3 regions of the Streptomyces sp. NPDC059008 genome follow, and region 3 is predicted to be linked to each of the others. Evidence: riboswitches for the same ligand, from Rfam matches in the RefSeq annotation. Region 3 holds a riboswitch; each other region holds the start of a gene.
The links. A riboswitch is a leader RNA that binds a small molecule or an ion and turns the genes downstream of it on or off. The one in region 3 is predicted to bind thiamine pyrophosphate.
Positions count from the first base shown of each region.

Region 1: it holds a riboswitch for thiamine pyrophosphate, as region 3 does, so the genes downstream of both, ACFWZH_RS21820 (thiamine ABC transporter substrate binding subunit) here and thiC (phosphomethylpyrimidine synthase ThiC) in region 3, are expected to answer to the same signal.
Region 2: it holds a riboswitch for thiamine pyrophosphate, as region 3 does, so the genes downstream of both, thiO (glycine oxidase ThiO) here and thiC (phosphomethylpyrimidine synthase ThiC) in region 3, are expected to answer to the same signal.

Region 1 is NZ_JBHYJC010000018.1:40,403-44,359, reverse strand. It holds gene ACFWZH_RS21830 (hypothetical protein) at 100-516, opposite strand; gene rlmN (23S rRNA (adenine(2503)-C(2))-methyltransferase RlmN) at 770-1,876, shown strand; TPP riboswitch at 1,910-2,030, shown strand; gene ACFWZH_RS21820 (thiamine ABC transporter substrate binding subunit) at 2,135-3,238, shown strand; gene ACFWZH_RS21815 (ABC transporter permease) at 3,277-3,957, shown strand, end outside.
Region 2 is NZ_JBHYJC010000054.1:5,284-9,240, forward strand. It holds gene ACFWZH_RS34815 (thiazole synthase) at 1-568, opposite strand, end outside; gene thiS (sulfur carrier protein ThiS) at 680-895, opposite strand; gene thiO (glycine oxidase ThiO) at 892-2,130, opposite strand; TPP riboswitch at 2,128-2,240, opposite strand; gene ACFWZH_RS34830 (NAD(P)/FAD-dependent oxidoreductase) at 2,465-3,706, shown strand; gene ACFWZH_RS34835 (Rv2175c family DNA-binding protein) at 3,889-3,957, shown strand, end outside.
Region 3 is NZ_JBHYJC010000001.1:382,630-386,586, reverse strand. It holds gene thiC (phosphomethylpyrimidine synthase ThiC) at 1-1,767, opposite strand, end outside; TPP riboswitch at 1,761-1,917, opposite strand; gene ACFWZH_RS01770 (YibE/F family protein) at 1,965-3,374, shown strand; gene ACFWZH_RS01765 (SsgA family sporulation/cell division regulator) at 3,477-3,899, opposite strand.

The DNA.
Region 1 (3,957 bases), on a different contig from region 3:
TCACCAGTGGCCCCGGGGCCGTACGGCACACAGACCCCGGCAGGTGGCCGGGTGAACTTGCGAGGCAGTGGTCGCCCGCCATCCCGGCCGCGGCCGACCTCATACCCGGGCGGTGAGGGTCAGGAACGACCGTCGCTCGATGAAGCGGTGAAAGGCCGGCTGTACCTCACCGTTCACGAGATCGGTGCCGCACATATAGAGCTCGGGTCGGTTGGAGAGCAGCTCGAAGTCCCGCATGGCGTCCTCGAAGCGGCACAGCACCCCTGGCTCCGTAGCCGAGTCGATGACGAGGACATGGGCGTGCAAGGCCAAGGGCGTCTGACGGGCCCAATGCACAACCTCGTCGTCCGAGATGCCGTCCAGCGCCAGCGAGCGGTGCGGCAGGTTCCGCCAGTCGATCCCGCTGCCTGCCCACGGGAGCGCGCTGAGGTACGCATCGAACTGGGCCGATAGGAGCACGGTCTGCGGGGCCGCATCATGCTCGTGGAGCCAGGGGGCCATCTGATCTATGCGCATCCTCAAGAGGCTAGGTCAGCTGATTCGTACCGCACGTTGCCTTTCGTGCCGGGCCCCAGTGGGATGCCAGACTCGTATAGGGGCGGACGCGCAGCCGTCGTGCGGCAGGGTCGCAGTCGCTGGAACAGGGAGCCGCTGGGCCGTCCCTGGGCCTGCGAGGTGGGCCGACGATGACGGATGACGACGGAGGGTGACCGTCCCCACCCCGCCGTCACCTGGGGCGCCTCAGATGATCTGCGACACTGGACCCACCATGCCTGCACCCGGAGAACTCACTTTCGTCGCGCCGCGCGGGGCCAAGAAGCCCCCTCGGCACCTTGCCGATCTCACCCCCGTCGAGCGCCGTGAAGCGGTGGCCGCGATCGGCGAGAAGCCGTTTCGCGCCAAGCAGCTGTCGCAGCACTACTTCGCCCGTTACGCGCACGACCCGGCGCAGTGGACCGACATCCCGGCGGCGGCGCGCGAGAAGCTGGCGAGCGAGCTGCTGCCGGACCTGATGAACGTCGTACGGCACATCTCGTGCGACAACGACACCACCCGCAAGACCCTGTGGAAGCTGCACGACGGCACGCTCGTCGAGTCGGTGCTGATGCGCTACCCGGACCGGGTCACCATGTGCATCTCCTCGCAGGCCGGCTGCGGAATGAACTGCCCGTTCTGCGCCACGGGCCAGGCGGGGCTGGACCGCAACCTGTCCACCGCCGAGATCGTGCACCAGATCGTGGACGGGATGCGCGCGCTGCGCGACGGCGAGGTGCCGGGCGGACCGGCGCGGCTGTCCAACATCGTCTTCATGGGGATGGGCGAACCGCTCGCCAACTACAACCGGGTGGTCGGCGCCATCCGGCGGCTGACCGACCCCGAGCCGGACGGCCTGGGCCTGTCCCAGCGCGGGATCACGGTCTCCACGGTCGGCCTGGTCCCGGCGATGCTGCGGTTCGCCGACGAGGGCTTCAAGTGCCGGCTCGCGGTGTCGCTGCACGCGCCGGACGACGAGCTGCGCGACACCCTCGTCCCCGTCAACACGCGCTGGAAGGTGCGTGAGGTGCTGGACGCGGCCTGGGAGTACGCGGAGAAGTCCGGGCGGCGCATCTCGATCGAATACGCCCTGATCCGGGACATCAACGACCAGGCATGGCGCGGTGACCTGCTGGGACGGCTGCTCAAGGGCAAGCGGGTCCATGTGAACCTGATTCCGCTGAACCCGACGCCCGGCTCGAAGTGGACCGCCTCGCGCCCTGAGGACGAGCGGGCGTTCGTCCAGGCCATCGAGGCGCACGGCGTGCCGGTGACCGTCCGCGACACCCGCGGTCAGGAGATCGACGGGGCCTGCGGGCAGCTCGCCGCCTCGGAGCGCTGAGCGCCCGCTGGTACGGTGTCGTCGAACAAATGCACATTCCGACAGGGGAGCGCCACAGCGCTGAGAGTGCGGAAGCGTCGTAGTCCTACGGTGCCCGCAGACCCTTGAACCTCGCCCGGGTCATTCCGGGTAGGAAGTTCGGTCGTCACTCATGCTGTTGCGCCCTGCCCGGATGTCCTTCGCGCGCGTCTTCGGACGCCGTGAGCTGCGGACACCGGGCGGGGCCGCGTCTCTTCCTGGCCAGCCAGGAGGAAATCAGTGAGAACCACCAGCAGGATCACCGCGAGCGCCCTCACCGCCGCGCTCGGCATGACCGCGCTCGCCGCATGCGGCACCTCGGGCGGCGACGCGGACGCCAAGACCGTCACGCTCGTCAGCCACGACTCCTTCCCCAAGCCGCTGCTCAAGGCCTTCGAGAAGGAGAGCGGCTACAAGGTCACGCTCCTCAAGAGCGGAGACGCCGGCAAGGCCGTCAACCAGGCGATCCTCTCCAAGGACAACCCCCAGGGCGATGTGTTCTTCGGCATCGACAACACCCTGCTCTCACGCGGCCTGAACGAGGACCTCTTCAGCCCGTACCAGGCCAAGGGGCTGGACAGCGTCCCGGCCGCGCTGCAGCTCGACAAGGGCAGGCACCGCGTCACCCCGCTCGACTACGGCGACATCTGCGTCAACTACGACCGGGCCTACTTCGACCGGCACAAGATCGCGCCGCCGAAGACCTTCGACGATCTGATCAAGCCCCGGTACAAGGGGCTGCTCGTCACGGAGAACGCCGCGACCTCCTCCCCGGGGCTCGCCTTCCAGCTCGCCACCGTCGCCACCTACGGCGATGGGGGCACCTCCCGCTCGAGCGAAGCCGAGAGTGGGGGAGGCTGGCAGGACTACTGGAAGAAGCTCAAGGCCAACGGCGTCGAGGTCGTCGACGGCTGGGAGCAGGCCTACAACGAGCGGTTCTCGGGCTCCGGGGCCGGCAAGGGCAAGGGCGACAAGCCGCTGGTGGTCTCCTACGCCTCCAGCCCGCCCGTCGAGGTGCTCGGCAAGAAGCCGGCGCCCGAGCAGGCCCCGACCGGCGTCGCGACCGGCACCTGCTTCCGCCAGATCGAGTTCGGCGGCCTCCTGAAGGGCGCGAAGAACGAGAAGGGCGGCAAGGCGCTGCTGGACTTCCTGCTGAGCAAGAAGTTCCAGGAGGACGTGCCGCTGCAGATGTTCGTCAACCCGGCGCGCAAGGACGCCAAGCTGCCGGAGCTGTTCACCACCTACGGCGCGAAGATCGACAAGCCGGCGACGCTGGCCCCGAAGGACATCGCCGAGAACCGCGAACAGTGGATCAAGCAGTGGTCCTCGCTCGTCCTGAAGTAGCCGGCGCCCGCAGCAGACGGCCCGCACGGGGAACGGCGGTGCGGCTCGGCCTGATGGCCGTGCCGCTCGCCTTCTTCGCGCTGTTCTTCGCCTACCCGGTCGTGGCGATCGTCGGGCGCGGACTCAAGGACGGCGGGCAGTGGCAACTGAGCCGGTTCGGCGCCGTGCTGAGCGACCCGGATGTCGTGCACGTGCTGTGGTTCACCCTCTGGCAGGCGGCCGCCTCGACCGGGCTGACGCTGCTGATCGCGCTGCCCGGCGCCTATGTCTTCGCGCGCTTCGACTTCCCCGGCAAACAGCTGCTGCGGGCGGTGGTGGCGGTGCCGTTCGTGCTGCCGACCGTCGTCGTCGGCTCGGCCTTCCTGGCGCTGGTCGGGCGCGGCGGGCTGCTCGACGACCTGTGGGGGCTGCGCCTGGACACCTCGGTCTGGGCGATTCTGCTGGCGCACGTCTTCTTCAACTACGCCGTGGTCGTACGGACCGTCGGCGGACTGTGGGGGCAGCTCGACCCGCGCCAGGAGGAGGCGGCGCGGGTACTGGGCGCCGGACGGTTCGCGGCCTGGCGGCGGGTGACGCTGCCCGCACTGGGACCGGCCGTCGCGGCCGCCGCCCTGATGGTCTTCCTGTTCACCTTCACCTCCTTCGGGGTGGTGCAGATTCTCGGCGGCCCCACCTTCTCGACGCTGGAAGTGGAGATCTACCGGCAGACCGCCGACTTC
Region 2 (3,957 bases), on a different contig from region 3:
AGGCCAGCATCACCGCCGCGCAGCCCAGCTCCATGGCGAGGGCGGCATCCGAGGCGGTGCCCGCGCCGGCGTCAAGGATCACCGGGACGCCGGCGCGTTCGGTGATCAGCTGGAAGTTGTGCGGGTTGCGGATGCCCAGGCCGGAGCCGATCGGCGAGCCCAGCGGCATGATCGCGGCGCAGCCCACGTCCTCCAGTTTGCGGGCCAGGACCGGATCGTCGTTCGTATAGGGCAGCACGGTGAAACCGTCGTCCACCAGGGTCTCGGCGGCGTCCAGCAGCTCGATCGGGTCGGGCAGCAGGGTGCGCTCGTCGGCGACGACCTCCAGCTTGACCCAGTCGGTACCGAGCGCCTCCCGGGCGAGCCGGGCGGTGAGCACCGCCTCGCCCGCGGTGAAGCAGCCCGCCGTATTGGGCAGCACCCGGATCCGGTGCCGTTCCAGCACGGACAGCACCGAGCCCTGCACGGTCGGGTCCAGCCGCCGCATGGCGACCGTCGTCAGCTCTGTACCGGAGGCGAGCAGCGCGCGCTCCAGGACGTCGAGGCTGGGCACCCCGCCGGTCCCCATGATCAGGCGGGACCGGAAGGTGGTGCCGGCGATGGTGAGGGGGTCGGGGCCGGCGGCGGACGGGGCGGGGGCCGCCCCTCGGGACACCTCGGTATCGGTCATGTCTGCGGATCAGCCTCCCTGGACCGCGGTGAGCACCTCGACGCGGTCACCTTCGGCGAGCGGGGTGGTGGGCCACTGGGTGCGCGGCACCACGACTTCGTTGAGCGCCGCGGCCACCCCGGTGGGCGCCGCGGACAGGGTCGCGACGAGCCGGTCGAGGGTGAGTCCGCCGGGGATCTCGCGGGCCTCGCCGTTGACCGACACGGAAACACTGGCGCTGCTCATACGGGCTGCTCCTCCAGGAAGCGGGCGCGCGCGGCCCCCGGGGCGGCGGTGAGGGTCCCGCCACGGGAGAAGCGCGCGGGGGTGAAGGGAAGGGCCTCGTCGGGGACGTTCCCGGTGGCCAGCACCTCGGCCATCACGTCACCGGTGACCGGCGTCAGCAGGACCCCGTTGCGGAAGTGCCCGGTGGCCAGGTGGAGGCCGGGCAGAGCGGTCGGCCCGAGGAGCGGCGCGTTGTCGGGGGAGGTGGGGCGCAGCCCGGCGCTGGTCTCCACCAGCGGCAGCTCGGTGATGCCGGGGACCAGCTCGTGGGCGTCCCGCAGCAGCTCGTAGACCCCGCCCGCGGTGACGGTGGTGTCCCAGCCCAGCTCCTCCATGGTGGCGCCGACGACCAGCTCGCCGTTCTCCCGCGGCACCAGGTAGAGGGGGTTGCCGCGCACGACCGCCCGTACGGTGCGCGACAGGAAGGCCGGGGACCCGGCGGGCACGTCCGGCAGCCGCAGCCGCAGCACCTGTCCCTTGACCGGCCGGACGGGCGGCAGCACCTCGTCGGGGACGCCGGTCAGGCGACCGATGTGGCTGCCCGCCGCGAGCACGGTCTGCCCGGCCGACAGCCGTGTGCCGTCGGCGAGTTCGGCGCCCGAGGCGCGGCCGCCGTCGAAGGTCAGCCGCTCGACCCGGCTCCGGTGGAGGACCACCCCGGCCCGTTCGCAGGCCACCAGCAGGGCGCTCGCCAGCCGCCGCGGGTCGACCTGGTGGTCGCCGTCGACCCGCAGGCCGCCGCGTACGCCGGGGGCCAGCATCGGCTCCAGGCGGCGGCACTCGCGGCCCGTGAGCCACTGTGAGTCCAGGCCCGAGCGGATCTGCAGGGCGTGCAGTTCGCGCAGGTGGGCGCGGTCGTCGGCGTCCAGCGCGACGGCCAGGGTGCCGCACCGCCGGTAGCCGATCGACGTCCCGGCCGCCTCCTCCAGCTCCTCGGTGAACCGCGGGTAGCGCCGCGCCGAGTCGAGATTGAGGGCCAGCAGGGTCTGCTCGCCGTAGTGGAGCTCGGTGACCGCGGCCAGCATTCCGGCCGCGACGCGGGCCGCGCCGCCACCGGGCGCCGGGTCGGCCACCGTGACGGTCAGCCCGCGGCCGGCCGCCCGCCAGGCGGTGACCAGGCCGATGACGCCGCCCCCGATGACGAGCACATCAGGGTGCCCGGTGACTGGTTTCGATGGTGTGGCAGATGGATGCATGGGCGTCCAGCCCCTCCCTTCGCCGGCATGACCCGGATCAGGTTCGTACGGTCGGAGGCCGGCCAGCCTCCCTCTCAGCCCGGTGCGTCCGGGCTCCCGCGAGTGCGTGTAGCCGTCACCCTAATACGGGGCGCGAGCCGGGGTAAGGGAACGGTCGGCGTACACGGGGGCCGCGGCTGTCGGGGGAGCGGCACCGGTGGCGCGTGCGTGGCCGTGCCGTCCCCGGAGCCCGCGGGGCGGGGCACGGGCCCCTGGAGCGCGGTCATGACGCTGTGTCAGAGATCTCGTCGCGCGGTGCTGCGAGCGGCGTCGCACACCGTCCTAGAGTGATCGGGTGAGCGAGCAGAGCACATCCTCCCAGTCTCCCGGCCACCCGCCGCGCGTCGTGATCGTCGGCGCCGGAATCGCGGGCGTGCAGACCGCGGTCGCCCTGCGTGAACAGGGGTGGCGCGGCGCGATCACGCTGCTCGGTGACGAGCCCCACCAGCCCTACGACCGCCCCCCGCTGTCCAAGGCGGTGCTGCTGGGCAAGGCGGACGGCTCCGCCTTCGACGTGGACTTCGCCGCGCTCGACATCGAGCTCCACCTCGACCGCCGGGTCACCGCCCTGGTGCCGGACGCCCACCGGGTCGAGACGGTCCGGGGCCCGGTCTCCTACGACTACGCGGTGATCGCGACCGGCGCCGCCCCGATCACGCTGCCCGGGAGCGAGGGCCTGCCCGGCGTCCACCTGCTGCGCACCCTCGACGACGCCGAGCGGCTGCGCCCGGTGCTCGCCGCCCAGCACGAGATCGTGGTCGTCGGGGCGGGCTGGATCGGCGCCGAGTTCGCCACCGCGGCGCGCGAGGCGGGCTGCGCGGTCACCGTCGTCGAGGCCGCCGACCGCCCACTGGCCGGGGCACTGCCCGCCGAGGTCGCCGCCCATATGGCCGGCTGGTACGCGGACGCCGGCGCCGAGCTGCGTACCGGCGCCCGGGTCGCGGCCGTCACCGCCGGCCTGGTCACCCTCGAGGACGGCGCCACGCTGCCCGCCGACGCCGTGGTCGTCGGGATCGGGGCCCGGCCCGCCACCGCCTGGCTGGCCGGCTCGGGCGTCGAGGTGTCCTCCGAGGACGGCTCGGTGCTGGCCGACGACCGGCTGCGCACCTCCGTGCCCGATGTGTACGCGGTCGGCGACTGCGCCTCCTTCCCGTCCGCCCGTTACGGCAGCCGTCTGCTGATCCACCACTGGGACAACGCCCTCCAGGGCCCCCGTACGGTCGCCGAGAACATCGCCCGCGGGGAGGCGGAGGGGATGGTCTACGACCCCGTCCCGTACTTCTGGTCCGAGCAGTTCGGCCGGTTCGTGCAGTACGCGGGCCATCACGGGGACGCCGACGAGCTGGTCTGGCGCGGTGACCCGGCCCAGGCCGCCTGGTCGGTGATCTGGCTGCGGGGCGGACGGCTCGTCGCGTTGCTGGCCGTGGGGCGGCCGAGGGACCTCGCCCAGGGGCGCAAGCTCATCGAGCGGGGTGTGACCCTCGACCGGGACCGGGCCGCGAACGCCGCCGTGCCGCTGAAGGCCGCGGTGCAGTAGGGCGGACCCGGGTGCCGGACTGCCGGGCGGGCGCGGCGGGCGTGGAGGCGCGCCGGACCTGTCCGTCGGCAGGTGTGCCGACGGCCGTGTCGACAGGCGTGTCGTCACCCTCCGGTGTGCCGGAGGCCCCTGATGGCGATGCCCGGCTACCGACTGTCAGTGCGAGGTGGCAGGCTTGTCCTGTGACCGAGATTGACGCAAACATCGATGGACTCGTCCCCGCCTGGCTCACCCTCCCCGACATCGCCGAA
Region 3 (3,957 bases):
CACACGGTTGCCCGCGGCCGCGAACTCCTTGGACTTCTCCAGCATCCCCGCCTCGATCTCCTCCGGCGTCGCGTCCGCGTCGCCGCCGAACTGCTCGGTGATGCTCCTACTGATCTTCATCGAGCAGAACTTCGGGCCGCACATCGAGCAGAAGTGGGCCGTCTTCGCCGGCTCCGCGGGCAGTGTCGCGTCGTGGAACGCGCGTGCCGTGTCCGGGTCGAGGGCCAGGTTGAACTGGTCCTCCCAGCGGAACTCGAAGCGGGCGTCGGAGAGCGCGTCATCCCATTCCTGGGCTCCCGGGTGGCCCTTGGCCAGGTCCGCCGCATGGGCCGCGATCTTGTACGTGATGACGCCGGTCTTGACGTCGTCGCGGTCGGGCAGGCCCAGGTGCTCCTTGGGCGTGACGTAGCAGAGCATGGCGGTGCCCCACCAGGCGATCATCGCCGCGCCGATGCCGGAGGTGATGTGGTCGTAGGCAGGCGCGATGTCGGTGGTCAGCGGGCCCAGCGTGTAGAACGGTGCCTCTTCGCAGATCTCCTGCTGGAGGTCGATGTTCTCCTTGATCTTGTGCATCGGGACATGGCCCGGGCCCTCGATCATGGTCTGCACGCCGTGCCGCTTGGCGATGGTGTTCAGCTCGCCGAGCGTCCGCAGCTCGGCGAACTGCGCCTCGTCGTTGGCGTCCGCGATGGAGCCGGGGCGCAGTCCGTCACCGAGCGAGTAGGTGACGTCGTACGAGGCGAGGATCTCGCAGAGCTCCTCGAAGTGCGTGTACAGGAACGACTCCTGATGGTGCGCGAGGCACCAGGCGGCCATGATCGAGCCGCCTCGGGAGACGATGCCGGTCTTGCGGCGGGCCGTGAGCGGGACGTAGCGGAGCAGCACACCGGCGTGCACCGTCATGTAGTCGACGCCCTGCTCGGCCTGTTCGATCACGGTGTCCTTGTAGATCTCCCAGGTCAGCTCCTCGGCCTTGCCGTCGACCTTCTCCAGCGCCTGGTACAGGGGGACGGTGCCGATCGGGACGGGGGAGTTGCGCAGCACCCACTCGCGGGTGGTGTGGATGTTGCGTCCGGTGGACAGATCCATGACCGTGTCGGCGCCCCAGCGGGTCGCCCAGGTCATCTTCTCCACCTCCTCCTCGATGGAGGAGGTGACCGCCGAGTTACCGATGTTGGCGTTCACCTTCACCAGGAAGTTCTTGCCGATGATCATCGGCTCGATCTCCGGGTGGTTGACGTTGGACGGCAGCACGGCGCGGCCGGCCGCGATCTCGTCTCGTACGAACTCGGGCGTGACGTTCTCGCGGAGGGCGACGTACTCCATCTCCGCGGTGATCTCGCCGCGCCGGGCGTATGCGAGCTGGGTGACGGCGGCGCCGTTGCGGCCACGGCGGGGCTGGCGCGGACGGCCGGGGAAGACCGCGTCCAGGTTCTTGAGGCCACCGCGCGGTGAGGTGTGCTTGAGGCCGTCGTCCTCCGGCCGCATGGGGCGGCCCGCGTACTCCTCGGTGTCGCCGCGAGCGATGATCCAGTTCTCCCGCAGCGGCGCGAGACCACGACGGACATCGGTTTCGATGTTGGGGTCGGTGTACGGCCCGGACGTGTCGTAGAGCGTCACGTGCTTGCCGTTGGTGAGGTGCACCCTCCGGACCGGGACCCGAAGATCCGGGCGCGATCCGGAGACATAGCCCTTGTGCCAGCCGATCTGCGGCTCGCTGCCGGCACCGTTTTCGTTTTTGGGCGTGCGTGCATCCTGCAGAGTCATGAGACCCAACTCCCTACGCCGGCATTACCCGGTAACAGGTTCGGCGGTCGACACAGCGGCTTCCGTCCATCGACGTTTCACGTGAAACATCACTGGGACGAAGGTCAGCGCCCTCTCAGCCCGGTGCTCCGAGCTCCCGCGATTGCAAAGGTGGCACCACGGTAGCGGCCGACGTAGCGGGGTGAACAGGGGGCCCCATGAGTTGTTGCAATGATCTGTGGGTGAGCTCTCACGAATCCCACCCCCACCCCGCCGCGCACTCGCACGGTCACGGCCACGGCCCTGCCGCGCCCGTCTCGCGGCATCTGCGCAAGGTCATCGCGGCGGTGCTGATCCCGTTCGCCACCGCGGTCGCGGTCGGCCTGGTCGTGCTCTGGCCGGGCGGCGCACCGGGGCACAAACCATCCGGTGTCGGCTTCGACCAACCCACCGAGCAGGCCAGAGTGGTGAAGGTGGCTGAGGTGAACTGCGCGGATGTCCATGCCGAGCAGCAGCCTCAGCCTCCGTCACCGACGGGGCAACCGCCGGCCGGGGGAGCGGCACCGGACAAGCCCTGCCAGCAGGCGACCATCAAGGTCACCACGGGCGAGAACGCCGGGCGCACCTTCCAGACGGTGGTGACGCCGGACGCGCTGCGGCACTACACCACCGGGCAGGAGGTGGTGGTGTCGTACTCCCCCAAGGCACCCAGGGAACTGCAGTACTCGGTCACCGATGTCGACCGGTCTCTTCCGATGTGGGTGCTGGCAGGCATCTTCGCCATCGCCGTCGTGGTCGTCGGCCGGCTGCGCGGGGTGCTCGCGCTGGTCGCACTGGCGGCCAGCTTCGTCGTCCTGACGCTGTTCATCCTCCCGGCGATCCTGCAGGGCTCCAATCCGCTGGTGGTGGCCGTGGTGGGGGGCTCGGCGATCATGCTGATCGCCCTCTACCTGTGCCATGGGCTGACGGCCCGTACCTCCGTGGCGGTACTCGGCACCCTCGCCTCGCTCCTGCTGATCGCACTGCTCGGTTCGGTCTTCATCGGCTGGGCGCTGCTGACGGGCAATACGGACGACACGACCGGGCTGGTGCACGGGCTCTACCCGAACATCGAGATCCGCGGACTGCTCCTGGCGGGGATCATCATCGGGTCGTTGGGTGTGCTCGACGATGTGACGGTGACCCAGACCGCCGCGGTGTGGGAGCTGAAGGAGGCGGACCCGACGGCGGGCTGGCGCAAGCTCTACGGCGCGGCGATGCGGATCGGCCGCGACCACATCGCGTCCGTCGTCAACACCCTTGTCCTGGCCTACGCGGGTGCCGCGCTGCCGTTGCTTTTGCTGTTCTCGATCGCACAGAGCAGCGTCGGTACGGTCACCACGAGCGAGGTCGTGGCGGAGGAGATCGTGCGCACGCTGGTCGGCAGCATCGGCCTGGTCGCCTCGGTGCCGCTGACGACGCTTCTGGCGGCGCTCGTCGTCTCGGCGGACCGCAGGAACGACGGCACACGTCGCGCACAGGGGACAGCGGACCCGGGGGCAGGGAGTGCGGGGGCAAGGGGCGCCGACGATGCGTCGCGCGGCCGGTCGGGACGGCGTGGAGGGCATGGCAGGCGACGCAAGCGGTAGCGGTACGGGCATGCCGCGCACGGGGCCCGGAGGGGCGCGCGGCATGTGAAGTGACCGGCGGACCCGTGTGGCGCCGGTGTGGACGGGGCGTTCGGGCCGGGGTCAGCCGGCGGGCGCCTCCGTGAGGATCCGGTCCAGCACGGCCTCCAACGTGTCGCAGACCTCTTCCTTGCCGAGCGGCACGAGCCGGTCCGTACGGTCCAGGAAGGCGACCAGCGGCGCCGCGCTCACCCGGAACAGGGCGCGCTCGGCGCCTACTTGGAGGCTGATGAAGACATCGCTGAGATGCTCGGGCGAGGCCGGTTCGATCCGCACATCACCCTCACCGGACGGCCGGCTCAAGCCGTCCAGCAGCAGCTCACGCCCGAAGGCCCAGGTGACGGGCGCATCACCGGGCAGGTCGAAGGTGAGGCGGACGGCGTAGGGATCGGCGCTGTCGAAGTCCAGCTCCACCGGAATCCGGAACGCGAGCTCCTCGGAGACGACGAAGCTCATGATCACTTCTGCCTGAACTGTGTCGGTCATCAACCACTGCCCCGCACTTGATCGGAGATGGCCGGGAAACATCCCCCGTAGCCCTATT